DNA from 3 places in the Aeribacillus sp. FSL K6-8394 genome. Region 2 is predicted to be linked to each of the others. Evidence: riboswitches for the same ligand, from Rfam matches in the RefSeq annotation. Region 2 holds a riboswitch; each other region holds the start of a gene.
The links. Region 2 has a riboswitch for S-adenosylmethionine ahead of metK (methionine adenosyltransferase). Riboswitches for the same ligand answer to the same signal wherever they lie in the genome.
Positions count from the first base shown of each region.

Region 1 (9,756 bases), on a different contig from region 2:
TTGGCAATTGCTTCTCCAAGCACGGGCAGTTGAAAATCAAATGTTTGTTGTAGCAGTAAACCGGGTCGGAGCGGATCAAAATAATGAATTTAATGGACACTCAATGGTCATTGCCCCTTGGGGCGAGCTTCTTGTTCATGATCAAACAGATGCAGGAATTTTTTACGCCCAACTGGATCTTCAAGAAATTGACCGTGTAAGAAAAACCATTCCTATTTTTCAAGACAGACGTCCGGAATTATATTTCGAATAAAATTTTACACCCCTTAAAAGAATGTGAAAGCATTCCCTTTTAAGGGGTTTTTGTATGAAAAGGCAATTAAACGCTTTTCATGTGTTTTAAACTTTTGGTAAAGGGTGGATAGGCAATCCCTTTTTCTGTAATAATTGCCGTAATGAGTTCATGATCGGTCACGTCGAATGCCGGATTATATGTTTGCACATTTTCCGGCGCCATCGGTTTTTCATACCATTTTGTCGTGATCTCCTCTGCTTTTCTCACTTCGATCGGTATATGTTCCCCTGTCGGACAATCTAAATCGATTGTTGAAAGCGGAGCACAAACATAAAACGGGATTCCATAATATTTTGCTAAGATTGCCACTCCGGAAGTTCCAATTTTATTGGCAGTATCTCCGTTTGCGGCAACTCGATCACACCCGACTAAAACCGCTTGTACTTTTCCCTCCTTCATCACAATGGATGCCATGTTGTCACAAATTAACGTTACATCCACACCAGCTTCCTGCAATTCCCATGCAGTTAGACGTGCACCTTGAAGAAGCGGTCTTGTTTCATCTGCAAAAACTTTGAAATGGTAGCCTCTTTCTTGGCCTAAGTAGATGGGAGCTAACGCAGTCCCATACCTCGCCGTCGCAATTGTTCCTGCATTGCAATGGGTCAGAAGACCCCAGCCGGGTTTTAATAATGACAGGGCATGCTCGCCAATCGAATAACAGACTTGCTCATCCTCATTACGGATATGTTCTGCTTCTTCCTTCAGTGCGTTTTTAATTTCCTCGATGCTTTTGTCTTTTTCTACTTTGAGTCTATCCTCCATGCGATCTAAAGCCCAAAATAAATTCACTGCAGTCGGCCGCGATGAAGCCAAATACTGTTTGATTTTTTGAAAATCATCCAAAAGCTGTTCATAAGTCGACGCTTTTGATTGCTTCGTGCCTAAATAAACACCGAATGCAGCAGCAATTCCGATCGCAGGCGCTCCTCTAACCTTCAGATGGTAAATGGCCTCCCATATTTCTTCTGGAGTAGAAAGATGCAGAAATACTTTCTCATTCGGCAATAGCGTTTGGTCGAGTATGATCACCGTATTGTTTTCATCATCCAGTTGTACAGATTGAATGGCTTTTACTGCTGTCATAAAACTTTTCCCCTTCAATAAATTTGCGGACACTTTGTAATAAAACATTCACAAAGTCGTCGCCTGTACGAATGTTTGCACGTTCAAGAATAAAGGTTTTACCAGCTGTTAAACAAATTTTTTCAGCCAAAGCTCGGGATTCTTTATTTTCAATTGACGTGATGTCTTTTACATGGGCGATCCCAATAATTCTTCTGCATAATTCAAGTCCGGCAGCGGCTGAGGCATCCTCAAGGATGGAATTTAAATACCATTCTTTAAAACTAGGTGCACTTGCAGTTCTTTCTTTTATATTCTCATCCCAAGCATGTAAAAATTTTTTTGTAAACAGCTCTATTACGTCTGAGATTGTTTGTTGAATATATTGCAAGTAGTCTTCCTTTGTTTCTTGATCTTCAATTGTAAAGCTTGCATTTACATAGGCGAAAATAAGGTTTGCAATCACATTCCCAATATCGAACCCAGCAGGTCCATAAAAAGCAAACTCAGGATCGATTATTTTTGTTGAATCTTCCTTTATAAAAATGGAACCGGTATGAAGGTCGCCGTGGAGGAGGGACTGTGCTTTTGTCATAAAATCAAACTTCAGTTTAGCTGTTTCCAATGCAAGCTTTGAATCATTCCAAATTTCTTCGCGGATGAATTCTCTCGTTTCTGGAAATACATCATTTTGCTCACAATCGTAAAAAGGTTCTGTATACACGAGATCTTCTGTTATTTCACATAATTCTGGGTTTGTAAATTTTTGCACCAATGCTTTCTTCTCTTTATGATCGATAACGGCATCTGAAGTAAGCAATAAGGTGTTGACAAGAAACGTTGTAATATGGTCGGCAAACAAAGGGAATTTTTTATGTTTTAAAAGAGCTGTCCTCATAATTTCATGGTCAGATAGATCATCCATCACACAACAATTCATAATCGGATCATACGAATAAACCTTAGGTACAAATCCAGGCGCTAATTCCCCTTGCAGCTTCAATGCTTCGCTTTCAATCCGATTGCGATCTGGTGAAACTTTAAAGGCGTCTGAAATACGCGCAACCGGACCAGCTTGTTTAATAATGACAGACTGGCCGCTATTTTGATCAACGACACGAAATACATAATTTAAGTTGCCATCGCCAATCTCTCGACATTCCAATTCTGCGTTTTGTTCAAAAATATCGAGTTTTTTCTGTACATATTCGATGACATCTTGCTCAGTCATCGTAAAATATGTTGTAAAATCCTTCAAAAAAATTCCCTCCTCTATCTTTGTTTGTCATAAAGTGAAAAAAGAGTCTTTCATAATATCCATTCACAATATGGGGATGACATTATTACAAGACCACTTCGTCACCTGCTTGTAAAAGCCGATTCCGGCAAATGCTCCAAATGGATTCAGATTTCTAGATCCAAAGCAGCCGCCGCATCCATTAAATAGAGGGGGCTGTCTAATAAGTCGATTTTCCGGCTTATAGACGCCCCTTTAATGTTTTAGAAACGTTGATATATCAATGCTTATGATGTTTCGTTTTCAGTGGATTTTGTCTTTTGAAGACAGCCCCTTCCTAAAAATATAAATCTGCATCATTTATTCTTGATTTTCCCCATCCCGCCATAATACTTGATAAATTATCTGTGTTTACTTGGTTTTCAAGTGAAACTATATCCTCTTGTAACATAAGACAAGCCTATTTTTGTGGTGCTCTTTTAGCTGCAAGCTTCTTCGCAAAAATGTGTAAACCTATTAAAACCGGGCCAGCAGCCGCTGTGGTATTTTCATAGTTTCTTTGCATTCAGGAACATTGTTCACTGAGCTGGATGAATTGTGTATCCGAAGAGCAGCCAGTCATATGAAAAAGATGATGTTAAGCTTGCAGCTGTGAATGTTTAAAGCCGCTTTTTCATAAATTTTTTGTAAACTTAATTTACTTCTTCTTTTTCGTAAACTGGCACCCAGCCTTCTTCTGTCACAAAGATGCGGATCGCAACAACTTTTCGGTCATCAGCTAATGTGAAATAGTGGCGTCTGCCCTCTGGAACAGAAATAAGGTCTCCCGGATTAAGATGCACTTCAAAAAATTTCCCGTCCTGTCCTTGAATAACAAAAATTCCATGGCCGCTTACAATAAAGCGCACTTCATCATCTGTATGATGATGTTCACGCTGAAAATTTTTCAGCAGCTCTTCAAGGTTTGGCGTATGATCTGCTAAAGAAATGACATCCCAAGCTTTGTAGCCACGTCTTGCTGAAATATCTTTAATTTCATTTTCAAAAGATTGTAAAATCGTTTGTTTTTCCTCATCATTTAAAAGATACTTCTCTTTTAAATGCTCTGGTAATTTGGCAATATCCCATTGCTCGTAAATAACACCTTGTTGATTTAAAAATGAAATCACTTCCTCTTGATTGCTGATAACTTCGTTTGTTCCTTGAATTTTAATCGTTGTCATGTAAAATACCTCCTTAAAATGTTTAATTATTTAAAGCTCCTGTACTCGCAAGGAGACCGGCTTTTGCTTGAATAAGAGCAAGCTGATACTGAAATAAAAATTCACAAGCTTCTAAAATTTTCTTTGCTTCAAAGCCATCTTTTCCCCATACAGTAATTCCGTGGTTGCGAATAAGAACTGCCCCTTTATCCTCCTTCACGAAATCGCCCAAAGTGCTTGCTAATGTAGGAATATGGGCATAATTATAAATAATCGGAATCTGTAATTCTGCATCTTCCTCCCAGCGGTCAAACGCTTTTATCAGTTCTTGTCCTTGAAATACAATTTTCCCAGCGTCACCATAAAGTTCAGAGATGACATTATTTGCAACCGTATGTACATGCAGGCTGCAGCCGGCTTTGCTTCTTTTATATATTTCGCAATGCAATAGCGTTTCTGCCGAAGGCTTCAGCTGTGTTGCGCCTACAGGATTTCCTTCTCCATCTACAAGCAAAAAATCTTCCTTCGTTTTTTTTCGTTTATCTTTGCCGCTTGCGGTCACAAGAAACTGAAGCGGGGAATCTTGAACTTTTATGGCTAAATTGCCGCTTGTCCCCATAAACCAATCCCGCGCAGCAAGCTCCTCTTTAATCTCCGCAAGCTCATGAACACGAGTTAAAACGACACTCATTTTGCGCCACCTTTTTCTTCTATGAAATTTGTTTTGTTTATTGTCTTCTCTAAAATGTCAATACAGTCGTAAAATGTTTCGAAAGATTGATAAGGAATAGAAAATTCTTGACATTTTTTTGATAAATAATCACGTGCAATAACTGTATCTGCAATCTTCGCGGCTTCTAAATCTGTGACGGAATCCCCGATGATGATGGAATGAGTGTCAGCATTTGCAATTTGCCGAATAATTGTCGGTTTGCAGCACCCACAATTTTGGTTGGGACATTTTTCATCACACGTATAAGGCCAATGAATGGTGATCGTTTCTCCGCTAAAATCCGCTTTATTGCAAAACAGTGCGGTAATAGAATCAAAAGGCTGCAACAGCGGTTTAATAAAAAAATCGATTCCGCCGCTGACAATGTATAAAGGAATGTTCATGTTTTTCGCATAATGAACAAAGTCGCGAAATCCTTCCCTTATTTCTGCAGTTTCTAAAATATAGTGAATGATGTCACCCTTTAAAGAAGATGGAAGAAGTGCAAACATCTTGCCGACTCCTTCCTGAATACTAATCGACTGGGAAAGGACGCCATCCTTCAATTGCTCCCACTCTTTTGGAGCGAAACGCTTCATGATGCTAACGATGTTATCTTTTTTTGTCACCGTTCCATCAAAATCACAAAATATTACTGGCTTCAATTGGACGGTGCCTCCTTCCATCCCCAGAGCCGAATTGCTTCTTGTAATTCTATGTCTTCAGCTGCTTCATTAAGGGGAACACCCCGGGAAACAGCGTCAACTGCCTGACGGAAAGCTTTTCCTCCGCCTTTAGCACCTTGCGGGTGACCGTGAACACCGCCTCCTGCATTAATGACGCAATCTTTTCCAAAATCATGAATTAAAATGGGAACAAGACCCGGGTGAATGCCAGCAGATGGAACAGGAAAAACTGGTTTTAAAACTGATTCCTTCACCAATTCTTCTTTCACTTTTAAAACTTTGTCACGCTCCAATGCAACGCTGCCATATGGTGAAGGGAACAACGAAAAATCTGCTCCAGCAATTCTTATCAATTTTCCAAGCAATAAGGAATGAGAGAGCCCATATTTTTCGGATGAAGTAAACGATCCGCTAAACGCCGGATGAGCCATAATTGGGAGGGCGATTTCATCATCTTCCCTTAATGCTTGCAGCACATCGAGGCCATATGTAAAAACATTAAATAGCAAAATATGGGCACCTAATTCTTTTGCTTTTCTTGCCTTATCTTTCAATTCAAATGTTTTTCCCGTCAAATTGACCGCATACAAAGTTCGGTGCCCTTTTTCTTGATACACGTTATCAAGAACTTTTTTGCCTTCCTTTATTCTTGTTTCAAATGATGTGAGCGAATTTTCAAAAAGTATTTCGTCATCCTTTACTAAGTCGACGCCCCCGAGAGCCTGCTCCCGCAATTGGGCAAGAAGGTAATCCATATCACGTCCAATTACACCTTTAAAGATGCTCATCACTAACGGTCTGTCGTAAACGCCAAGTTTTTCTCGTAACCCCTGAATTCCAAATCGAGGACCTGGAAAATACCGAAAGATCTCATCGTCAAACTGCAAATCTAGTAATTTTATTTCTCCATCTAGTGATAATTTTCCAAAAGTTGTCGTTAAGATGGCAGGAATGTCTTTAGAAAAGTTTTCTCCCGGAAAGCGAATGTGAAGCTGTGCAATCGTTTTGCCGGAGGATGGATCCTCGCCTGTTTCTTTTATCTCAACCACTTGTCCTTTATGCTTTTTTAACTGCTCTTGCACTAAAAGAGGAAGGTCAGTCCACGAACCTACCGTTAATCCAAGAGCAATGCCTTCTGCTTTTTTTTCTAAATCTTCTCGTTTCGCAATGATTTGGTATACTGCTGTTACGTGACCCATTTTTTCAATCCTCTTCATTCAGATTTTTTTATATAAATAAAACCTCTTCAATAAGAAGAGGTTTTTTGTCAAAACAACTTCTTATCTTTCAACATCTCTGTTGGGAGAATTAGCACCGTGCTCATCATATGAGTCGGTTGCCGGGCTTCATTGGGCTCATCCCTCCACCTGCTCTTGATAAGAGTTTTATTATTAACTTTATAATTCTTATTCGTTTACTTGGATTATGCCACTATCCTTCCCCTCTGTCAACACTTTTTTACATCATATTCGATTCAAATTCGCTTACATTTTTCTGATGGCATGCTACAATTATTTAATGGTGCAGTTTACAATTTGAGGTATTTACCGGAACTTGAGGTTGAGCCAAAACAGGAAAGCCTAAAAAAAGAGGACGAAAAAAGAAGGTACAACATCTTTTTAACGTCTTCCGATCGCATCATGCTAGATTACTAGACTTAGAAAAACTGGTTGAATTACGCAATTATAACGTTACTGGTTATCGTGAGACAATTTGTTTCTTGTACCGTTATTGGTTATGTTGCTTTTTGAATGATCCAGAAGAAGCCTTAAAACAAACGCTAACGTTTAATTTACAGTTTAATGAGCCTTTAAGAAGATCCACCAGAAGCGCTGAAAAGGCCTATTATGCACGGAATAACGAAGAAGCAAACCGAATAGCTAGAGAAAAAGGGTATCCTGGCGCTGGATATAATATCAGCAATAAAAAATTAATTGAATGGTTAGATATAACAGAGGACGAACAACGCCATTTAAGCACGATTATAGATGCGAATGAAAAGCGGAGAAGGAAACAAAAACGCCGGGAAATGGGCGTAAAAAGCCGTGAGGAGTATTTAAAAGAACAGCGCAATAAAACGGATAAGAACTTAGAAAAACTTAGACAAGCAATTGAGTTGAATCCTGATTTCTCGAATTACAAATTAGCTAAATTGCTAGGAATAAGTGAATCGTATGTAAGGAAAGGATGTTATATGTTATTTACTGGAACGGATGATTTAATTAAAAACGAGGATCGATCAATTAAAGAACATGATGTTTTATATTCTAGAATTAAACCTTTATCTTCACAAAAAATGGAAGGGTTAGTGGTGTACTTTCAACCCCATTGATGAAATTAAACCGTTTCTCAACTGAACAATTAATAGAAGTTTCATATAAAGTTAGGGAAATCCACGGTATGGTACACAAATGGATACCAGAGACAGTTATTGATGATACATTTATTAAGCAATATGTTGAATCATTTACTGTTGCCTTTGAACAGGAAATCACTGTACTTCCAAGGACATTTTTACGTGAATTTATATTCGTATTAGACGCTGCAAAAGAGGGGAACGATGTCCATTCTCTTTTAAATTATTAGTCCTAGTACTGTAGAAAGAATTAAACTGGATTTAAGTCAGTATTTTGGACACCAATAAGTGAAATTTAATTTTGATCTCATTGACATCGCTTGTCGCTTGACATGGAGCCTCTGCGGGCGTGGTGTTATGCGAAGGGCGAAAGGGGCAATGAATTCTTTCGCATGGCAAATAAGCCTACCACACCCCCACTCCATGTAAAGCGGATGCTTGTAAAATTGTGAAGAGCACTACGCTGCCCTTTGATACTGTCTACTGTTTCTTGTGGCGTCATATAGCCCAGGCAGCTATGAATCCGTTTCCGATTGTACCAGCCTTCTATAAATTCGAATAAGGCTCTTCTGGCAGCTTGAAAGTTCAAATAGTTGATTCTATAGATCTCTTCCTTTTTCAGAATTGCATGGAAAGACTCAATGCAGGCGTTATCGTATGGGCAACCTTTTTTTACTGAAGGAGTGTTTGAACTGCTTCTTTTCCATGTATTCTACAAATTTCTCGCTTGTATACTGGGATCCCAAATCAGAATGCAAGATCAATCCCGGACCTGGACGTTGTGCCTGATAAGCGTTTTCTACTGCCTTTAAAGCCAGTTCAGTCGTCATGTGACGGTCAAAAGCGTAACTAACAATCTTTCTGGAATGTAAATCCATTACGGAAGCCAAGTAGCACCAACCGTCTCTCAAAGTATGAATGTACGTAATATCCGTAACCCATTTCTCGTTGATGGTTGTCGTTGAGAAGTCCTGGTTCAGCAGGTTATCGTGTTCTTCCATCTTGCCCTTATTGGAATGGGGGCGATACTTTTTTCTGATAATGGAATAAATGCCTGCAGCCTTCATCAAATGCTGAACCCGTTTCAGGCTGACTTTGAGCCATTCTTTTTCAAGCATATGGTGGATCTTCGGTTCTCCGTATCTCTGCTTGCTTTCCGTATGGATTTTTCGTATTCTGTCTGTCAGCTCCCGGTTTTCCGTTTTGTTTTTGATTCTGTTTTTTGTTTGGATTGATAGTAGGTACTTCTCGGCACGCCAAGGACCGTACACATGGTTTTAAGGTCATAATGGTGTCTGGCTCTTATCTCGTCAATCATGGATATAACAGTGGTTTGAATCTACTTCTTTGCGAATATGACCATAGCTTTTTTAAAGATTTCGTTTTCCTCTTTCAGCCGATGCAATTCTTTTTGCAGGTTCAGAAATTCTTCCGGGGTAAAAGAGCCCCCGTCATCCACCTTAACCGGTTTTTGTTTTCTGATCCATTTGTAGAATGTCGTTTCAGACAGGCCATATTCGCTCAAGATCTGTTTTACTAGTGTTCCAGTTTGATAAAGCTCAACCACCATTTCCTTAAATTCAGCATGATAACGTTTACGTTTTTCGCTTGTGTTACCTATATCAGGACACATCCCTTCGTTAATATTATATTTCACTAAAGGGTGTCCATGAAACTATACTAGCATCAGTAGTTATATTATTTAAAAAGATTCTTAATCCAATTTCTGTCTGACACATGTAATAAACTCAACACTCTTGATGCGACTAAGTCAAAATCTTCTTCATTCTTTGCATCCTCATAGTTAAACCAAGTTTCATTGGATTCTTTTATATTTTCTGTGAGTCTATATCGGTAATCTATACCTACATCGTGTGCAGTCACTTTACTTGGCGGAATTTCTTCTCCCCAACTCGTTGTTACTCCTTCAATTGGGCAAATAGCTAAAACTACAACAAAAGATCCACCATAACGATTAAACTGAAAAGTTATTAAGTCAATATTATCTTCATTTTTCCTTCTAAAATGTGGAAATGATCCTTTAAAACCATGTTCTCTTAAATAAGGAACAACAATCTTTTTTAATGCATTAGTCATATTTAGACGGTCATTGGAAGCCATATTTAGTATTCCTCCAAAAATTCATTTTGTCTTTTATATCTTAACTCAACTTTCGCACACAGAAATATTTAAGCATTGCTTG
Region 1 covers NZ_JBBPAA010000001.1:2,134,573-2,144,328, forward strand. The annotation lists gene NSR00_RS10150 (carbon-nitrogen family hydrolase) at 1-253, shown strand, start outside; gene mtnA (S-methyl-5-thioribose-1-phosphate isomerase) at 320-1,381, opposite strand; gene mtnK (S-methyl-5-thioribose kinase) at 1,341-2,618, opposite strand; gene NSR00_RS10165 (1,2-dihydroxy-3-keto-5-methylthiopentene dioxygenase) at 3,290-3,820, opposite strand; gene NSR00_RS10170 (methylthioribulose 1-phosphate dehydratase) at 3,843-4,490, opposite strand; gene NSR00_RS10175 (2-hydroxy-3-keto-5-methylthiopentenyl-1-phosphate phosphatase) at 4,487-5,176, opposite strand; gene NSR00_RS10180 (2,3-diketo-5-methylthiopentyl-1-phosphate enolase) at 5,173-6,396, opposite strand; SAM riboswitch class I at 6,475-6,580, opposite strand; gene NSR00_RS10185 (hypothetical protein) at 6,945-7,529, shown strand; gene NSR00_RS10190 (BREX system ATP-binding domain-containing protein) at 7,529-7,783, shown strand; partial or broken gene NSR00_RS10195 (IS3 family transposase) at 8,032-9,186, opposite strand; gene NSR00_RS10200 (DUF4304 domain-containing protein) at 9,252-9,674, opposite strand; partial or broken gene NSR00_RS10205 (IS4 family transposase) at 9,720-9,756, opposite strand, start outside.
Region 1: linked by a shared signal. The riboswitch ahead of NSR00_RS10180 (2,3-diketo-5-methylthiopentyl-1-phosphate enolase) and the one ahead of metK (methionine adenosyltransferase) in region 2 are both predicted to bind S-adenosylmethionine.

Region 2 (9,756 bases):
CGGAAAGTATATTGCTTACTTTCAGGCATTTACAAACACTCATGCACCCGTGGAAGTTCTTCGTGAGAAATATGAAACGGTATTAGGTCTCGAAGGAGTTGTCGGTTTGTCCATTGCTACAAGGCCTGACTGTTTGCCTGACGATGTTGTTGATTATTTGGCGGAATTAAATGAGAGGACATATCTTTGGGTTGAATTAGGATTGCAAACCGTTCACCAGCGGACCGCTGATTTAATTAACCGTGCGCACGATTATGAATGTTATGTGGAAGGAGTTAACAAGCTCAGAAAGCACGGAATCCGAGTTTGCACACACATCATAAACGGTCTTCCGCTTGAAACGTACGATATGATGATGGAAACTGCAAAAGAAGTTGCTAAGCTGGATGTTCAAGGAATTAAAATTCATCTGCTCCATTTGTTAAAAGGTACACCGATGGTTAAGCAATATGAAAAAGGGATGGTGCGCTTTTTATCCTTTGATGAATATGTACAATTAGTTTGCGATCAGCTAGAGGTACTGCCTCCCGAAATGATCGTTCATCGCATTACAGGCGACGGTCCGATCGATTTAATGATAGGGCCGATGTGGAGCGTTAACAAATGGGAAGTGCTGAATGCCATTGATGCCGAACTCGAAAAACGAAACAGCTACCAAGGAAAGTATTATACAAAAGATCGAGTGATGTCAAAATGAACCTCATTCGCATTCTTCCATTTGCAAAAAAATTGATGGCTTCCGCTGTCCAAAACGGCGATATCGTTATTGATGCAACAGTCGGGAACGGACATGATACCGTCTTTTTAGCACAACTCGTTGGCGAACAAGGTCATGTGTTTGGATATGATATTCAAAAACAAGCGCTTGAAGAGACAAAAAAACGGTTGAAGGAATCCGGTTTAATCGACCGTGTTACTTTGTTTCATTCCAGCCATGATGACATTTTCAATACGATTCCGAAAAAACATCACAATCATATCGCCGGTGCGATGTTTAATCTCGGTTATTTGCCCGGTGGTCAAAAAAACATTGTGACAAAACCAGAATCAACTATTGAAGCAGTAAAGCAGCTTTTATCCATACTAAGACCCGGTGGAATGATCGTACTGGTCGTTTATCACGGCCATCCGGAAGGAAAACGTGAGAGAGATGAGCTTCTTAAATTTGCCGAACAAATCGATCAACATACTGCTCATGTACTTGAATACCGGTTTTTAAACCAAAAAAATTCCCCTCCGTTTATTGTAGCAATCGAAAATCGAGTAGGAGGGAGCGATTAACTCCCGTCCTCTCACACCACCGTACGTACGGTTCCGTATACGGCGGTTCAATTAAGATAATTGACGCAAGTCTTTATAACTTCCGTGAATAGCTGTTCTCTTTATGCCAGTGGTCACTCCACCCTCCAAGAGATCTCCCACGGGATTCACCGCTTCCTCCCTCAAGTGAGGTACTACGTTTTCTGTGTTCATCATGACACACTGAATGCCAAGGGCTATTCTCTCTTAATTGTTCGGTCCTTCTTAGTTGTTCTAGACCAACTAATACTATGACCTCTGCTGACTTCTGACTGTTCAGCTATCTATCACTAGATAGGTTACCAAGGTTACTTGGCGTGCCAGCCAGACCTCCCCGGGTAAGAGTGTAATCTTTCCTTCCATCCATCTGCTTCATTTACTCTGTATCACCTTCGGCAGAAAGGGCTTTGTTTTGTCTTGCAAACTCACCCAGTGATACCTAGCCTCATATGAAGTTCGTGTTCCGAGAGACCTTAAAGTTTGCCGCTCGCTTCCTTCAGATTCCGCGTCACCACGGACACCCTTGCGTTAAGCTAACTGCTACTTCTGCCTTCGCAGCTCGGGACTTTCACCCTATAGATTACACCCATGCCGGGCGCACAAGCAAAATAGCCGGGGAATAATATCCCGGCTAGCTTTATCCTTCAAGAAGATTTAATCAAATTCCATTTTCGGAACGTTCGATATGCCCTAGCATTCACATAAAAGAAAACGGAGGTTGTTCCTCCTTTTTTTATTAATTTTTTAGCCAGCTTTCCTAAATCTTTATGTACTAATACTTTGTCATCAGATAAATAAATGCCGAGCAATCCGCGGTTAATTAATTTATGAAAATTTTCGTTCGGAATACCTTTTAAATTTTTGTCCGCTTCATGTACAAAATGAGCTAATCGTTCCATCATTTCTGATGTGCTTTCATAAAAACTGCAAAAATTTAAATCGCCCTCCAATTGATCCTCCTCTTGATCAATAAAGTAATCCAATAAAATGTGAAGCCCTTGCACATATGGAAAGTAACCGTCTTTAATTTTTTTGGCAATCGCTTCGTTAAAGCTGGGCTGAAATGCATAGGCGACTAAACAAAAAATGCCCAATGTCGATCCAGCGCAGGCAGAAAATTCATACCACCGCATATCCGGGAGGGAAGATTTATATTGTTCGAACCACTGTACTAGCCTTGGCACTCTTTCCTCTTCTATTACATGCTTATGTACTTGCAGTTCACAATAATATTCGCAAAGCTCCATCAAATAGCCAGCTATAACCGGATAGTTCTCCAATTGGCTCAGCATTCTTTGGCATGTCATGACAAGCTCTTTTAAATATCCGCCATCATCTTGGTCCTCACGAAATTGGTAGTAATTTTTTAATTCTGCATGAATCGACAGCGCATCCTTCATTGATTGGTGCAGCATGCGGAAATCTTCCGGATCAAAAGAAGTGCTTCTGTCGCATAAATTATCCAAGTAATCGCTAATCGTTTGATAAGCAACGATAAACTCTATGCATTCCTCTATATGAGAGTGCGACAAAAGCGCTAAAATGCTTCCTCCTTCGCAATGAAATGCCTTCGTATTTATGCTTGCAAGCGCCTGCTTTCTCAATTCAGGATTCGGTATTTCCTCAGCCTTTTTTTTCCACCCATCTAAGTAATAATGGACGGTCGGAAGAATTTCCCTATAAACTCTTGACATAAGGCTGATAGGGTGTTCAGGTATACTCAAAGATCAACTCACCTCTTCATTGTAAAATTCCAGTGTTTATGTTAAATGGCTTTCTGTAAATCTCAACGCATCTTGAAAAACAAGTTCTCTTTCCGGTTCATTAAAAATTTCGTGATATAGTCCTTCCCATTCTTTATAGCTCTTTTCCGTGAGATTCAACTGACTATACCATTTTTGAACTGCTGATTTATCAACAATTTTGTCTTCTCCTCCCTGCATGACGAAAAGAGGGACATCTGGAAACTGCGGAAGCTGCTGAAATGCTAGTTCAATGGCATGAAGAAGCTCTCTGTACCAGCGCACAGAAACTTTTCTTACGTAAAGGGAGTCGTTTCTGTTTATGTCTTGAATTTCCTTATTTCTCGTTGCCATCTCAACTGTCAAACCGGAATCAAAGCGTACCCTAGGCGCGAAAATATTTAATCCTTTTGCCAAAAGATCGAGCGCTTTACTCGGTTTTTGCAAAATTCCTAAACATGGCGAAGATAAAATGACCCCGTTTAACGGAATTTTATTTCTCTCAAGCGTACGTATGGCTATTAAACCGCCCATGCTATGCCCCAACAAAAAAAGCGGCAATTGGAAAGATTGAGCCTCCCTGATCCAACGGTCAACTTCATCCATATATTCATCAAACGATTGGACATGTCCCCGTCTGGAGGATGAATTTCCTTGTCCTGGCAAATCCCCCATGACAACATGGTACCCGTTTGTTTGCCACTTTTTTATCAGCCATTTGTAACGTCCATGATGTTCTAAAGCTCCATGAATGATGACAATCGCAGCTTTAGGACTAGAACTTACCCATTTCCACATAATTAACTCCTTTCCGAACATGACGGAAAATTTGTTATAATATGAAAAAAAGAAAAGGATGGTTCCCATGGTTATTTATCCATATAAAGACAAAAAACCTATAATTAGCGATTCGGCTTATATAGCTGATTTTGTCACAATCACCGGCGATGTTCAAATAGGAGATGAATCAAGCATTTGGTTTCAGACGGTTATTCGCGGTGACGTCGCCCCAACTATTATTGGAAATCGGGTCAATATTCAAGACCAATGCTGTCTGCACCAGAGCCCAAATAAACCGTTAATTATTGAAGATGATGTAACCGTCGGCCATCAAGTTCTGCTCCATAGTGCGATTGTGCGGAAAGGAGCTCTAATTGGAATGGGTTCGATTATTCTGGATGGAGCAGAAATCGGAAAAGGCGCTTTTGTCGGTGCAGGCAGTCTTGTCCCGCCAGGCAAAAAGATACCTGAGAAAACTTTAGCATTCGGAAGACCCGCCAAAGTGATTAGAGAATTAACAGAAGAAGATCTTCAAGATATGGAGCGCATCCGTCGCGAGTATATCGAAAAAGCTCAATATTATAAAAATATTGCTCGTATGAACAACATATAAATTGCTTATAAAAACATTTTAAAACTTTCTCTTTCAAATGTCATTCTTTACCGGGCAGCTTCATGCATTTTTAAAATTTTGTAAAATTTTTATTAGATTTGTTGAAGTTTACATAAATATGAGAGAAAATTTTTTATAAGAATTTTTGCTTTTTGAAAAGAGGAACTTTAACATGGGCAGACTGCTGAATCAGCTTTACCAATTTGAGTGCAAGTTGTTCAAACTGATTAATTCGCATTTTGAACGAAAAGGACTGAATGTTTATTTTCGGTATGTTACTCATTTAGGAGGGGCTGTTTTTTCAATTGCAACATGTTTAATGCTGATGTTATTTTTTAATGAACCTGTAAAAACTGTTGCCTTGGCAAGTTCAGCTGCACTTTTTTTCAGTCATATTCCGGTTTTCATTGTGAAAAGAATTTATCCACGCAGACGGCCTTATCTTACATTATTTGAAACAAAAGTGTTAGAAAATCCGTTAACTGACCATTCATTTCCTTCTGGACATACGACAGCTGTATTTTCAGTGGCTACACCATTTTTGCTCTTTTTTCCAGCCTTAACATGGATTTTGCTTCCTCTCGCATTCAGTGTGGCACTATCAAGAATTTTTCTTGGCCTACACTACCCTTCAGATGTGCTGGCGGGAATAGTTCTAGGAGCTTCAGCAGGCACCATCTGTTTTGTCGCATTCGGACCATAAATCGAGTAGGAGGGAGCGATTAACTCCCGTCCTCTCACACCACCGTACGTACGGTTCCGTATACGGCGGTTCCATTAAGATAATTGACGCAAGTCTTTATAACTTCCGTGAATAGCTGTTCTCTTTATGCCAGTGGTCACTCCACCCTCCAAGAGATCTCCCACGGGATTCACCGCTTCCTCCCTCAAGTGAGGTACTACGTTTTCTGTGTTCATCATGACTCACTGAATGCCAAGGGCTATTCTCTCTTAATTGTTCGGTCCTTCTTAGTTGTTCTAGACCAACTAATACTATGACCTCTGCTGACTTCTGACTGTTCAGCTATCTATCACTAGATAGGTTACCAAGGTTACTTGGCGTGCCAGCCAGACCTCCCCGGGTAAGAGTGTAATCTTTCCTTCCATCCATCTGCTTCATTTACTCTGTATCACCTTCGGCAGAAAGGGCTTTGTTTTGTCTTGCAAACTCACCCAGTGATACCTAGCCTCATATGAAGTTCGTGTTCCGAGAGACCTTAAAGTTTGCCGCTCGCTTCCTTCAGATTCCGCGTCACCACGGACACCCTTGCGTTAAGCTAACTGCTACTTCTGCCTTCGCAGCTCGGGACTTTCACCCTATAGATTACACCCATGCCGGGCGCACAAGCAAAAAGGTGTCTAATGCATGCATCGCATTGGACACCTTTTTTATTTTACAAATATTGATGAGCTTGTTCGCGCAAAGCTTCCGCTTTATCTGTGCGTTCCCATGGCAAATCTAGATCGTTGCGTCCGAAATGACCGTAAGCAGCTGTCTGTTTGTAAATCGGGCGGCGCAAGTCAAGCATTTTTATAATGCCAGCTGGGCGCAAATCAAAGTTATTGCGAATTAATTCAACTAAAACATCTTCGCTTACTTTGCCAGTACCGAACGTATCAACAGAAATAGAGACAGGTTTCGCTACACCAATTGCATAGGCCAGCTGAACCTCACATTTGTCTGTAAGTCCGGCTGCGACAATATTTTTCGCTACATAACGAGCCGCATAAGCTGCAGATCGGTCTACCTTCGTCGGATCTTTTCCTGAGAAAGCTCCTCCGCCATGGCGAGCATAGCCTCCGTAAGTATCGACAATGATTTTTCGTCCCGTTAATCCTGCATCTCCTTGTGGTCCGCCAATAACGAAACGTCCGGTAGGGTTGATGAAATATTTTGTTTCTTCATCGATCAGTTCTTTTGGCACAACCGGATCAATTACTTTTTCTTTAATATCCTGCTTAATTTGTTTTAAAGTTGCCTCCGGATGGTGTTGAGTCGATATGACAATTGTGTCAATTCTAACCGGCTGTTCATTTTCATCATATTCTACCGTAACTTGCGTTTTTCCGTCCGGACGCAAATAAGGAATTTCTTCGCTTTTTCTAACTTCTGTAAGCCGGCGTGAAAGCTTATGGGCAATGGAAATCGGGAGAGGCATTAATTCCTTCGTTTCATTGCATGCAAAACCGAACATTAACCCTTGATCTCCAGCGCCAATCGCTTCAATTTCTTCATCAGTCATTTGTCCTTCTCGCGCTTCTAAAGCTTTATCCACCCCTGCAGCGATATCGGGTGATTGCTCATCAATTGATGTTAAAACAGCACAAGTTTCAGCATCAAAACCGTATTTAGCTCTCGTATAGCCGATCTCTTTGACCGTTTCTCGCACAATTTTTGGTATATCCACATACGTGCTTGTCGTAATTTCTCCACTGACTAATACAAGTCCGGTGGTGACAGATGTTTCGCAAGCTACACGTGCGTTCGGATCTTTTTCTAAAATGGCATCTAAAATCGCATCTGAAATTTGGTCGCAAATTTTGTCCGGATGCCCTTCCGTTACGGATTCAGATGTAAACAGACGGCGCTTTTTTGTCATTTACTGCTTCCTCCTCAAACTTAAAATGATGTTTATGGAGTGCTACACTCCTTGTCATTGACACGGAACTCATTCCCTCACCACTATTGTAAACATATCAAAATTTCGTACGATAAGAAAAACTTGGCTAAACGAGATTTCTCTTATACATAGAAAAAACCTTCCCTGCCAGAGGAAAGGTTGTTATAAACATCATTGCCTTTCACTCTTATCGTTCAAGGATATAACCTTGCATCAGGTTAGCACCATTGCTCGTCTATGAATATGGAATTCTTTCGCATCATGTTGTATGTCCATAGAATACCGGGATTTTGAAAGCCATATTCTACTGTCTTCTTTCAACGAGCCGGTTGCTGGGCTTCATAGGGCCTGTCCCTCCGCCAACTCGGGATAAGAGTATCCGTTCAAATGTATATCATACAGGAGCAAAAAAGTACTTGTCAACAATAAATAAAGCTTCTCTGTAATTTTCCAAATCATCTGATATCCATTATTTCAGGATCAGCTGATCAATCATGATTCGTATGATGCCCAAAAATGAAGGCAAAATATATAGTAAAAACATTATTTTCAGAAATCGATAAATAGGATGGACTATTTCCACGAATGTGTTATACTATTTCTATAAAACCATTTCAAATATGCAAAAAAAGGATGGTATGTATATGAATATTGTAGATGTATCAAATGAATTAGCTTCGTTGATCAGCGGACCAAATGCATATCATAATTTACCAGTCGCACGACTTGTAGAAAAAGTTTTAGCTAGGAAAGAAGGTTTTTTAACAAATACAGGTGCAGTTTCGGTTACAACAGGCAAATATACCGGCCGGTCACCAGAAGATAAATTCATCGTTGAAGAAGATTCTGTCAAGCATTTAATTGATTGGGGACCCGTCAACAAGCCAATTTCATCAGAAGTTTTTGAAAAACTGTACTTAAAAGTCATACAATATTTAAAAAATAGAGATGAAATTTATGTTTTTAACGGATTTGCCGGAGCTGACAAAAAATATCGTCTTCCAATTCAAGTGGTCAATGAATTGGCGTGGCAAAATTTATTTGCTCGCCAACTGTTTATCCGTCCGAAAAGCCAAGACGATTTAAAGGAGCATAAAAATCCGTTTACAATTGTTTCCGCTCCTTCCTTTAAAGCAGATCCAGCTGTGGATGGAACGAACTCAGAAGCATTTATCATTATTTCTTTTGAAAAGAGAATAATCCTGATCGGCGGAACTGAATATGCAGGCGAGATGAAAAAGTCTATCTTTTCCGTCATGAACTTCCTGCTTCCAGAAAGAGATATATTTTCAATGCACTGCTCCGCCAATGTCGGTCAAGAAGGCGATGTCGCGCTCTTTTTCGGTTTATCGGGAACAGGCAAAACAACACTTTCCGCCGATCCAAAACGCCGATTAATTGGTGATGATGAACACGGCTGGTCTTCATCTGGTATTTTTAATATTGAGGGCGGCTGTTATGCAAAATGCATCGGCTTGTCTGAAGAAAAAGAACCTCAAATTTATAACGCGATTCGATTCGGTTCCGTTTTGGAAAACGTTGTGGTTGATGAATCGACACGAATTCCTGATTATGACAACTCCTTATTAACAGAAAACACCCGTGCGGCTTATCCAATTGAAGCGATTGACAATATTGCTAAACCGAGCATTGCGGGTCACCCTAACACTATTATTTTTTTAACAGCTGATGCGTTCGGTGTTCTGCCGCCAATAAGCAAATTAACGAAAGAACAGGCTATGTATCATTTCTTAAGCGGTTATACGAGCAAGCTTGCTGGAACGGAAAGGGGTATTACTTCCCCTAAAACAACGTTCTCCACATGCTTTGGCGCACCATTTCTTCCGCTTCCAGCTACAAGATACTCTGAAATGCTCGGAAGAAAAATCGAAGAACACGATGTGAAAGTATTTTTAGTCAATACAGGGTGGACCGGCGGAGAATACGGAGTAGGAAAACGAATTAAACTTGCTTATACAAGAGCCATGGTTCAGGCAGCATTGGAAGGCGAACTCGATGAGGTGGAAACTGTAAAAGACCCTATTTTCGGGCTGGCGATTCCTGCTCATGTTCCAGGAGTGCCTGATGAAGTTTTACAGCCTATTAAAACATGGAGTGATAAAAACGCTTATGAACAAAAAGCGTATGAATTAGCAAAAGCATTCAAAGAGAACTTCAAAAAATTCTCGAACGTTCCGAAGGAAATTGAAGAACTTGGCGGTCCAATCATATAAAAAAATTACTTACTTTCGGCTATCGGCTTTTTGTCCGATAGCCTTTTTTTATATTGGGTTGGCAAACAAACCGTTATATACAGATTTTTAGACGAAAACCCCTTTTTCAACGAACTTTTATGAAAAAGGGGTTACGCGATTTTTTATGATAAGACAAATGGAAGCCGTACTCGATAAAATTAAGAAAATTCCTTTTTCTTCCACAATCCGTTCAACAAATGAACGGAAATATGATGACGGTTAATTGGTTGAGTACAATGAAGTGAGATTATAAGTAAGCACGGTTTTGTTATCAGCCCATTCCAATTTAATAATTTCAGCTGTTCCTGTAGGATCGCTTGTCAACGTTTTTCGAACTTCCAAAGGAATATTCATAGGATAAAGGCGATAGCCATCTTTGACAAGCTGAAATACGTTTTCCTCTATCCGCTTTTCCTTCCCTTTTGTAATAATCATCGTATTTAATT
Region 2 covers NZ_JBBPAA010000002.1:866,346-876,101, reverse strand. The annotation lists gene NSR00_RS16690 (TIGR01212 family radical SAM protein) at 1-697, shown strand, start outside; gene NSR00_RS16685 (class I SAM-dependent methyltransferase) at 694-1,281, shown strand; gene NSR00_RS16680 (tetraprenyl-beta-curcumene synthase family protein) at 1,944-3,023, opposite strand; gene NSR00_RS16675 (alpha/beta hydrolase) at 3,060-3,839, opposite strand; gene NSR00_RS16670 (gamma carbonic anhydrase) at 3,907-4,434, shown strand; gene NSR00_RS16665 (phosphatase PAP2 family protein) at 4,607-5,137, shown strand; gene metK (methionine adenosyltransferase) at 5,829-7,034, opposite strand; SAM riboswitch class I at 7,240-7,431, opposite strand; gene pckA (phosphoenolpyruvate carboxykinase (ATP)) at 7,700-9,289, shown strand; gene NSR00_RS16650 (DUF2584 domain-containing protein) at 9,530-9,756, opposite strand, start outside.

Region 3 (9,756 bases), on a different contig from region 2:
TAGAAATTACTGGGGATGACTTGAAAAAAGCATTGGAAAACGGTGTGAAATCATTCCCTGCTGTTAGCGGAGCATTTCCGCATGTAGCGGGCATAACATTCGCCATTGATGCTAGTAAACCTGCGGGAGAACGCATCCACTCCGTAAAAATAAACGGCAAGCCAATCGACATGAAGAAAACTTATACGTTAGCGACGAATGACTTCCTTGCTGCCGGAGGCGACGAATACACCGTTCTTTCCAACTATCCAGTTACAGGAGAGTACCAAGCGCTTGATGAAGCAGTTATCGAATATATTAGAAAACGAGGAACCATTGAGCCAAAGGTAGAAAACCGCATCATCGCTGCACCATCACCAATTGACGACGATCGATATGACAATGCCGGCGACAATGGCGGCCAAGATGACAATGGCAATAATGAAGACGGTCGCAATGGCTACAATGACGGCAATGACAAGGATAACCATAACGATGGTGGACAAGAGGACAACAATGGCAGCAAGAATGGAAATGATGGCTCCGATGAAAATCAAAAAAGTAATTTCATAAAAGTCCATTTGAATGATGGAAAAGCTACAGTCGATGACAATGAATTTGTAAAAGCTAATCCAAAAAAACCTATCCGGATCGATTTAGGAAAAGAAAAATCAGTAGTCGTCCAATTAACGGCAAAACAAGTGGCAATGTTAAAGAAAAATGGCCAAAAACTTTTTATTTTGAATGAGGATGTTGAAATGCAAATCCCATCAGCCATTCTCCCAAACGGTGGAGCATTCATTGAATTGAATCGCCTGAAAGATATTGAAAATGCAGTCAGTGCTGTATATGATTTTACAATCTTTGATCAATACGAAAATATCATTCATCAATTTGATCACCCGGTAACACTTCTTTTCAAAGTAGACGCGAATAAAGTGAAAAACGTTGACAACTTAAATGTCTACTACTTTAATGAAAATAAACATCAATGGGAATTTGTCCAAAAAGGGAAATATAAAGATGGCAAAGTATCAGCTGAAACAGACCATTTTAGCAAATTCACTGTTTTCGAGACAGATCCAAGTTTTGGAACAAATCAGGACAACACCGTCAATCAAACAAGTGCAGAAGGCTCATCTCAAATCAATAAATTACCAAACACAGCTACTTCTTCATTTAATCTCATTGCATTAGGGGCAATCCTTCTAATTTTAGGAGGAGTACTTGTCTCCATTCAAAAAAGGATGACTAATTAAGAAAGGCGAACGGAGCTGACTCCAAAACATAGGGTCAGCTCTTTTTATAACTTAGCTTCTATTCTATTTTAAATTCAGTTAAGTTCCTAAAAAAGTCTATAAAAAATCCCACCTCAAAGAGGTGAGATCAATTACAGAACATTGAAATACCGTGCTTCAGGATGTGAGACGACGAAGGCAGAGACGGATGCTTCCGGCTCCATCATAAAGCCTTCCGTCAGCTGGATGCCGATTTTTTCAGGCTTTAACAGCTTAAACAGCTTCGCTTGATCTTCTAAGTCTGGACAAGCCGGATAGCCAAACGAATAGCGCTGACCTTGGTATTTTGCCGCAAACCGTTCCTGCATGGTGAAGTCAAGCGGATCCGGGAAGCCCCATCGGTCGCGGATCAGCTGGTGCGTCCGCTCTGCAAGACCTTCTGCCAGCTCCAGCGCCAATGCTTGAATCGCATGGCTCCGGAAAAATTCACCGCTTTCTTTAAACTGCATGGCGATGCTGCGAATGTCTTTTCCAGCAGTTACGGCAAACAGGGCGATATAATCATGCGGTGTTTCATCTGACCGTTCGCTTACATAGTCGGCAATGCATAAAAACGGCGGCTTTTCCTGCCGAGGGAATGTAAACGTCTCAATGATTTTATCTTTTGCAGCCGGATCTAAAATGTGAATGGAGTTTCCTTCGCGATAGGCCGGGAAAAATTGATAAATAGCAGATGGACGGAACCAGCCATTTTCTTTCCCTAAACGCAGCAATTCATCTATTTCATTTTTTAGTTCTACCGCTTTTTCCTGTTTTTCCAGAAGCATCTGTTTGACATTGCCTTTTAATCCGAGATGGTGTCCTAAAAGCATTTGCATGTTCACATACGGGACGACTTGGGCAATATCAATGTTTTGAATAATGTGTGGATTGCAGTCAGCTGGATGATATACGGTCGGTTTGGACACAGATGATTTTTTTTCAATGATCAAAACAGGTTTGCCGCTTTTCTGTCTATTCTGTTTTTCCTCAACTGCGACCGCTCTTTTCTCAAGGAAAGCATCCGGGTTTTCTCTCAGCTTATTGGCAAGCGACAGCCCGTCCATTGCATCTTTCGCATATAACACAGGACCGTCATATTCCGGTGATATTTTTTGATCGGTAAATTTGCGTGATAATGCAGCACCGCCGACTAAAATCGGAATCGAAATGTTGGCTGTTTTTAAGTCTTGTGCTGTTAACACCATTTGCTGGGCTGATTTGACGAGCAGTCCGGAAAGGCCGATAATATCAGGCTTTTCATTATTGACCGCTTCAATCAGCTGCTGCGGCGCAACTTTAATGCCTAAATCAACGACGCGGTAGCCGTTGTTGGAAAGAATAATGTCAACTAAATTTTTGCCGATGTCATGGACGTCGCCCTTGACTGTAGCTAAAATGACTTTTCCTTTGCCGCTGTCATCTTTTTTTTCCATATACGGTTCTAAAAAGGCGACAGATGCTTTCATCACTTCCGCACTTTGAAGCACTTCAGCAACAATCAGCTGGTTGTCGTTAAACAGTTCGCCGACAATTTCCATTCCTTTCATTAACGGCCCGTTGATGATATCGAGAGGATCATCATATTTTTCTAGTGCCAGCTGCAAGTCTTCGATTAATCCTTGCTTTGTTCCTTCCACAACGTATTGTGCGAGCCGTTCCTCCAAGGTTAATTCCGTTTTCGGCTTTTTTTCCTCTTTCTTTTTGTCGCGGTAAAAGTTCGTAAATTGTGCGAGCGTCTGATCATTTGTTTCAAATAATAAGTTTTCTGCCAACTTCCGCTCTTCCTCAGGGATCGAAGCGTACCGCTCTAATTTTTCCGTATTGACGATCGCATAATCGAGCCCTGCCTGTGTGCAATGGTATAAAAAAACGGCGTTTAATATTTCTCTGCCGACCGGCGGAAGCCCGAAAGAAACATTGCTGATCCCGAGAATAGTTAAACAGCCGGGAAGATGTTCTTTAATTAAACGGATCCCTTCGATCGTTTCTTGGGCAGATCCGATATATTGCTCATCACCTGTGCCGACAGGGAAGACGAGCGGGTCAAAAATAATGTCGCTTGGACTTATACCGTGTTGATTGACTAAAATGTCATAAGACCGCTTGGCAATCTCCAGCTTTCGCTCCGCAGTCAGAGCCATTCCGTCTTCATCGATTGTTCCGACGACAACAGCTGCACCGAATTGTTTCACAAGCGGGAGAACTTCTTCAAACCGTTCTAAGCCGTCCTCTAAATTGATCGAGTTGATGATCGCTTTCCCTTGTGAGTATTCGAGCGCTTTTCTGATGACATTGGCGTCGGTTGAGTCAATGACAAGCGGCGCTTTTACTTTTTTTACAACCTCGCGGATGAAGTTTTCCATATCTTCAAGCTCGTTTCGGTCCGGATCTGCGAGACAGACATCGATGACGTGGGCGCCGTTTTTCACTTGAGCGCGGGCGATTTCCGCTGCTTCTTCAAATTTTCCTTCAGCAATGAGACGCTTGAATTTACGCGAACCGATGACGTTTGTGCGTTCACCGACAAACAGCGGGCGCATTGATTCATCATAGCGAAGGGGCTCGATGCCTGATACCGTATGTTGATTTTGCTTTTTGACGATTTTTCGCGGTTTTAAGCCTTCCATTGCCTCCCTTATTGCGCGAATATGTTCGGGAGTTGTTCCGCAGCAGCCGCCGACCATATTAAGCCAGCCTCTTTCTGCAAACCCTCTGATTTTTTTTGCTAAAGATTCCGGTGATTCATGGTAGCGACCTTCTTCATCAGGCAGTCCGGCATTCGGATAACAGCTGACAGCGGTATTGGCGATTTCAGACAAAGTGCGGATGTGATCGGTCATGAATTCAGGACCTGTCGCACAGTTTAAGCCGACGGCAATTGGATTCATATGTTCAGCTGAAATGTAAAACGCTTCAATATCTTGACCGGCGAGAGTTGTTCCCATCGGTTCTATCGTTCCGGACAGAATGATCGGCACTTCTTTCTTGAGCTTTTGAAAAGCTCGTTGAATTCCTAAGTAACCTGCTTTTACATTGAGCATATCTTGGCTTGTCTCAAGGAGAAGTACATCAACGCCCCCCACTAACAGTCCTTCCGCTTGAACTTGATAAGCTTCTGCCAATTGTTGGAATGTGACGCCGCCTGTAACGGAGAGCGTTTTAGTCGTTGGCCCCATTGATCCTGCCACAAAACGAGGCCAATCCGATGTTGAATATTTTTCTGCAGCGCGCTTTGCAATCTCAGCTGCTTTTTTATTTATTTCAAAAGCAAGGTGCCCCAAGTTATATTCCTCGAGGACGATGCTTGTACCGCCAAACGTATTTGTTTCGATAATATCAGCGCCTGCTTCAAGGTACGCTTCATGAATACGGACAATCGTTTCAGGGGAAGTGATGTTTAAATATTCGTTGCATCCTTCATATTCTTCACCGCCAAAATCTTTCGCAGATAATTCTGCAGCTTGAATCATTGTTCCCATGGCTCCGTCTAGTATTAAAATTTTTTTCTCCAGCTGTTCCTTTATGTTATACATGGGAAATCTTCCTTTCTCGTTTTGCCTTTTCTTTTTCATGAATGTATTCCGTCAGCTCGACTGTCATCTCATAATGCAAAAACGGAGTGATTAAGTAAATGCCGTTAAACAGGTCAAATGCTGCGTCAATAAGCGATTTTGCAATGGCAAGTCCTTCTCGTTTTCCCTTTTCTTTATCATTGCCTGCTTTTTGCATCTGTTCGCGAATCGAATCAGACAATTTAATGCCTGGCACTTCGTTATGAATAAATTCAGCATTGCGGCTGCTTATTAACGGCATAATCCCGAGATATATCGGAACATTCAGATGTTTTGTTGCTTCATATACTTCTTCGATCAGCTTCTCCGAGTAGAGCGGCTGCGTAATAAAATAATCGGCTCCACAGCTGATTTTTTTCTCAAGTCTCTGAACTGCGCGATCAAGATGTCTTACGTTCGGATTGAAGGCGGCGGCTACAGTAAAGTTTGTTTTTTGACCAAGTGATTTTCCGGAGTATGACAAACCTTCATTAAATTGCTTAATTAAGCTGATTAAATCAAACGATGATAAATCATAGACAGAGGTTGCACCCGGAAAATCACCGATTTTGGACGGGTCGCCGGTGACCGCTAAAATATCGTGCAGGCCAAGCGTATGCAGCCCCATTAAATGGGATTGAATGCCGATTAAATTTCTGTCACGACATGTTAAATGAACGAGCGGGCGAAGCTGGAAACGGCTTTTCACAATATTTGCGCAAGCAACATTGCTGATTCTTGGTGTAGCAAGGGAATTATCCGCAAGCGTAATTGCATCAATCCTCGCTTTTTTCAACGCTTTTGCTCCTGTTAAAAATTTTTCCAAGCCGAGCGTTTTCGGCGGGTCCAATTCTACAATCACTGAGCGTCTGTTTTTTGCAATATCTGGGAGAGGAGTTTCTTGACTTTCTTTCATAGGTAAAACATGAATTGGAACATTTCGTTCTTTTACTTCTTTCTCTGTGACAGGAGGGAGGTTTGATACAGCTTCAGCCATTGCCCGAATATGTTTCGGCGCGGTTCCGCAGCATCCGCCGAGAAGCCGGACACCTTGTTTTCGGAATTGAAGAGCCGCTTCATAAAAATAGTGTTCATCTGATTCATAAACTAATCTTCCGTTTTCATACCTTGGCAGGCTGCCGTTTGGAAAAGCGGATAAAAAGGCATGTTCAAACAGCGGCACTTCTTCCAGAGATTGCAGCATATGATAAGGGCCTAAACGGCAATTGAGGCCGACAATATCTGCACCAAGTTCTTCAAGCATTTTCAAACCGTCTGCCAATCTTGTTCCATTTTGAAAGACGCCTTGTTCGTGCAAAGAAACATTTGTGATAATGGGCAAATCCGTTTCTTTTCTAGCTATTTGCAAAACGGTTTTCAGTTCTTCCAAGTCGTAATAGGTTTCTAAAATAATGCCATCTACGTTTTCGGATAAAAGGACATGAAGCTGCTCACGAAAATTTTCGGCAATGTCAGATAGCGTGAAGGCGCTTTTTTGAAACGAACGGATGCCGCCGATTGTTCCGATGACATACCCTTTGTTTTCCGCTTTTTGTAACGCCCTCTTTGCAAGTTCAACCCCTTTTTGGTTGATGATCTTTATATCATCTTCCAGCCCATATCTGGCAAGCTTTATGCGATTGGCGCCGTATGTATTTGTTTGAATAACAGTTGCGCCTGCGTCTAAATAGGCTGAATGAATCCGTTCTATTTCTTCCGGTTTTGAAACGTTTAGCTCATCAAAGCATTTGTCTATTCCGAATGAGTATAGTAGAGTCCCCATTGCTCCGTCGGCAATTAATATATGATTCTGTAAATCTTGTAAAAGCCCCATAAAAAGTCCTCCAATCAAATGAAATAGGCGCCTGCAAGGAGGCGAACACCTATATAAAAAAGAAAAGCCTTCTAAGAAGAAGACTTTTTGAGCAATTTCCCCTTCTTCTTATCTTTCGAGCGCACTTTGCGCATCGCTGGATTTAGCACCTTGGTACCCAATGTTTTCTACTGGGTAATCCGGTTGCTGAAGGTTCATCGGGCCAGTCCCTCCGCTTCTCTTGATAAGAACGCTTTACCGTATGAAATTTTAAAACAACGGATTAATCCTAATTTAACGAATTTTATCGAAATAATCAATATAAAATTTCAATTTTGTGAACAGGGCAAAGCTAGCGAAAATTAATAAATTGTACGTCGATTGGCAAGTCGGCGCTTTTCACAGCTGCAATCACTTTTTGCAAATCGTCCTTGCTTTTGCCGCTTACCCGGACTTGGTCGTCTTGAATTTGGCTTTTTACTTTTAGCCCGGTATTTTTGATCAGCGCATTGATCTTTTTCCCGTTTTCTTTGTCAATTCCGTTGACAAGTTTGGCTCTTTGTCTGACAGTGCCTCCTGAAGCCTTTTCGATTTTCCCGTACTGAATATTCTTGGTTGCGACACCGCGTTTAATCATTTTGCTTACTAATACATCTTTTAGTTGATTCAGCTTATATTCATCGTCAGAGATTAGCACAAGCTCATCTTTTTCTAGGGATATATCGCTTTTAGATCCTTTGAAATCATATCTGTTTACAATTTCTTTTTTCGCCATTTGAATGGAATTGTTCACTTCGGCAATATCCACTTTTGAGACGATGTCAAATGAATTCTCCTTAGCCAACTTTTTACCTCCAATAACGTTATTTACATTCATTATAGTGAATGTCGTTCAGTTGAACAACTCTTTTAGGGGTTCCTCGCAAATTAAATGAAAAAACCGTTACGTAAAGCAACGGCAAGGAAATTAATATCTGCTTAAATGCAATTAAGCTAAAGATGTCGCTTTAGAACATTTAGGGGAAAGAAAGTCTTGTAAGTTTTTTACTGCTTCGAGCGAATCTTCTCCTTCAGCGCTGATGACTACATGACCTTCTAAAAAGGCGGAAAAACCGAGCATGCTTAAAACGCTTTTCGCATTTAATTGGAGCTTTTTTGTTTGGAATAAAATGTAGCTGTTAAATTTAATCGCTTCATGGACAAGGGAAATGACATATTCCGGCTCCATCTCTTTTGTAAGATACACGGAAATTTCATGTTTCTTCATTGTGCCACCTCTTGTATACTTATTTTACAATATCTTACATTAATAAAGGATAGATTCCCACATGTTTGTCATTTCCTCTTACATATAAAAAATGACCTCCGCTTTCGAATATGGAAACGTTCTGGATTTCTCTGTTTTTTAATGAAATGAATGGTCTAATCAAATTGAAAGTTATTGCCCCGCCCATGTTTTATTAGACAAAAATGAAAACAAAAGCTAGAGAAAAGATGCATACTGTAAGATAAGAAAGCGTCTTTTTCTTTCAGAACGTCCGGATAGAATAGGTGGAAGACTCGCCTTTAGAGATATTTCAAAAAAAGAAAAAGCCCGACAGGCGGGCATTATAAATGATCCGTTTTCTTTGAGTATTGCCGTTTTCCAAGCTCTCGATTTTTTTCCTTCAATAGATTTTTTTCGTGTCGTTTTGCATTGTTGTCTACAGCTTTTTTATCATTATCGCTTGTTTTGGACATTCAGGAAGCTCCTTTCCATACTGTTATATACTTATGATTTCCATGAAGCTTCTTGAATATGTTTATTTAGAAAAAATACAGCAAGGGTGCCGGGGCCAGAGTGTGCACCAATGACAGCACCGATCGTATGGATGATAATTTCTTTTGGATGAAACGTTTCTTCAATTAATTGTTTTAATTCGAGAGCTGCTTCTTCATCATCACCATGGCTGATGGCGATTGTCTGTTCACTCAATCCGTCTCCACGCTCTTCCATCAGCTCAAGAATTCTCCGGTAAAGCTTCTTTTTCCCGCGGATTTTTTCCAGCGGGATCAGCTTTCCTTCTTCGACATGCAAAAGCGGCTTGATATTAAGCAGTCCGCCAACAAACGCAGATGTTTTGCTGATTCTCCCGCCGCGAGCCAAATATTCCAGGCGATCAACTGTAAAAATGTGCTCCATATGACTGCAATACTCTTTTACTGCATTTGCCATTTGTTCTAAATCAAGTCCTTGTTTTGCTAATTGAATGGTGTAGCGGACAGCAAGTCCATACCCAAGTGAAGCACATTTCGAATCGATAATTTGCAGTTTCCAATTCGGATATTTTTCAAGCAATTGCTGCTGAACCATAACGGCAGTTTGATATGTACCGGACAATTCGGAAGAAAAGGCAATATACAGCGCCGGCTGATTGTCTTTCGCCAGCTTTTCAAATTGATTGGTGATTGTTTCCGGTGATGCTTGTGATGTTTTAGCAACGTTTCCAGCTCTCATATAGTCGTAAACTTCTTTTGGTTTGATTGTCAATTGATCCTCATAGTCCTTCTCGCCAAGGTGGACACGAAGAGGGATGAAAGAAACGCCTTGATCGTTTAAAAAAGAGACAGGCAGATCACAAGCACTATCAGCGATAATGTGAATATTCATTAATCACACCTACTTTTTTTCATTTACATATAGTCTATCTTGATCACAAATAGAAAACAATACAATTTGTGCAAACTGAAAATTTAAAAAAGAAGGACAAAAAAAGAAAAAATGGACGAAACAAGAGGAGCTCGTTTCGTCCATTTCATATTTATTCCTTGTTCAAAATGTGCCGTACAATCGGCATTCTGGATGGTGTTATGCCTGCTCGATTTTTTCTCGATGCAGATGCTGTACAAAGATTGGTCTGTTCAAATTCGATCTGTTCATTATAAAAACTGCCCTTAAAAGGATTCGAAAATGAACGGAAGGGCATTATCCTTCGAAGCTTGCTTCGTTATTGGCTCTTGCTTCTGATTCGGCAAACGTCATACGGTATGGAAACTTTTCATCATGTTTTTTGACGGCACCTTTCCCTTGCTCAATGAATCGTTTCGATTTATTCCGTTTGCCCAAGTTTGAATCCCCCTTTTGATCATTGAC
Region 3 covers NZ_JBBPAA010000001.1:80,747-90,502, forward strand. The annotation lists gene NSR00_RS00355 (5'-nucleotidase C-terminal domain-containing protein) at 1-1,238, shown strand, start outside; gene metH (methionine synthase) at 1,370-4,792, opposite strand; gene NSR00_RS00365 (bifunctional homocysteine S-methyltransferase/methylenetetrahydrofolate reductase) at 4,785-6,644, opposite strand; SAM riboswitch class I at 6,750-6,874, opposite strand; gene NSR00_RS00370 (YajQ family cyclic di-GMP-binding protein) at 6,976-7,467, opposite strand; gene NSR00_RS00375 (HPr family phosphocarrier protein) at 7,612-7,890, opposite strand; gene NSR00_RS00380 (DUF3941 domain-containing protein) at 8,232-8,363, opposite strand; gene NSR00_RS00385 (DegV family protein) at 8,395-9,273, opposite strand; gene NSR00_RS00390 (competence protein) at 9,589-9,729, opposite strand.
Region 3: linked by a shared signal. The riboswitch ahead of NSR00_RS00365 (bifunctional homocysteine S-methyltransferase/methylenetetrahydrofolate reductase) and the one ahead of metK (methionine adenosyltransferase) in region 2 are both predicted to bind S-adenosylmethionine.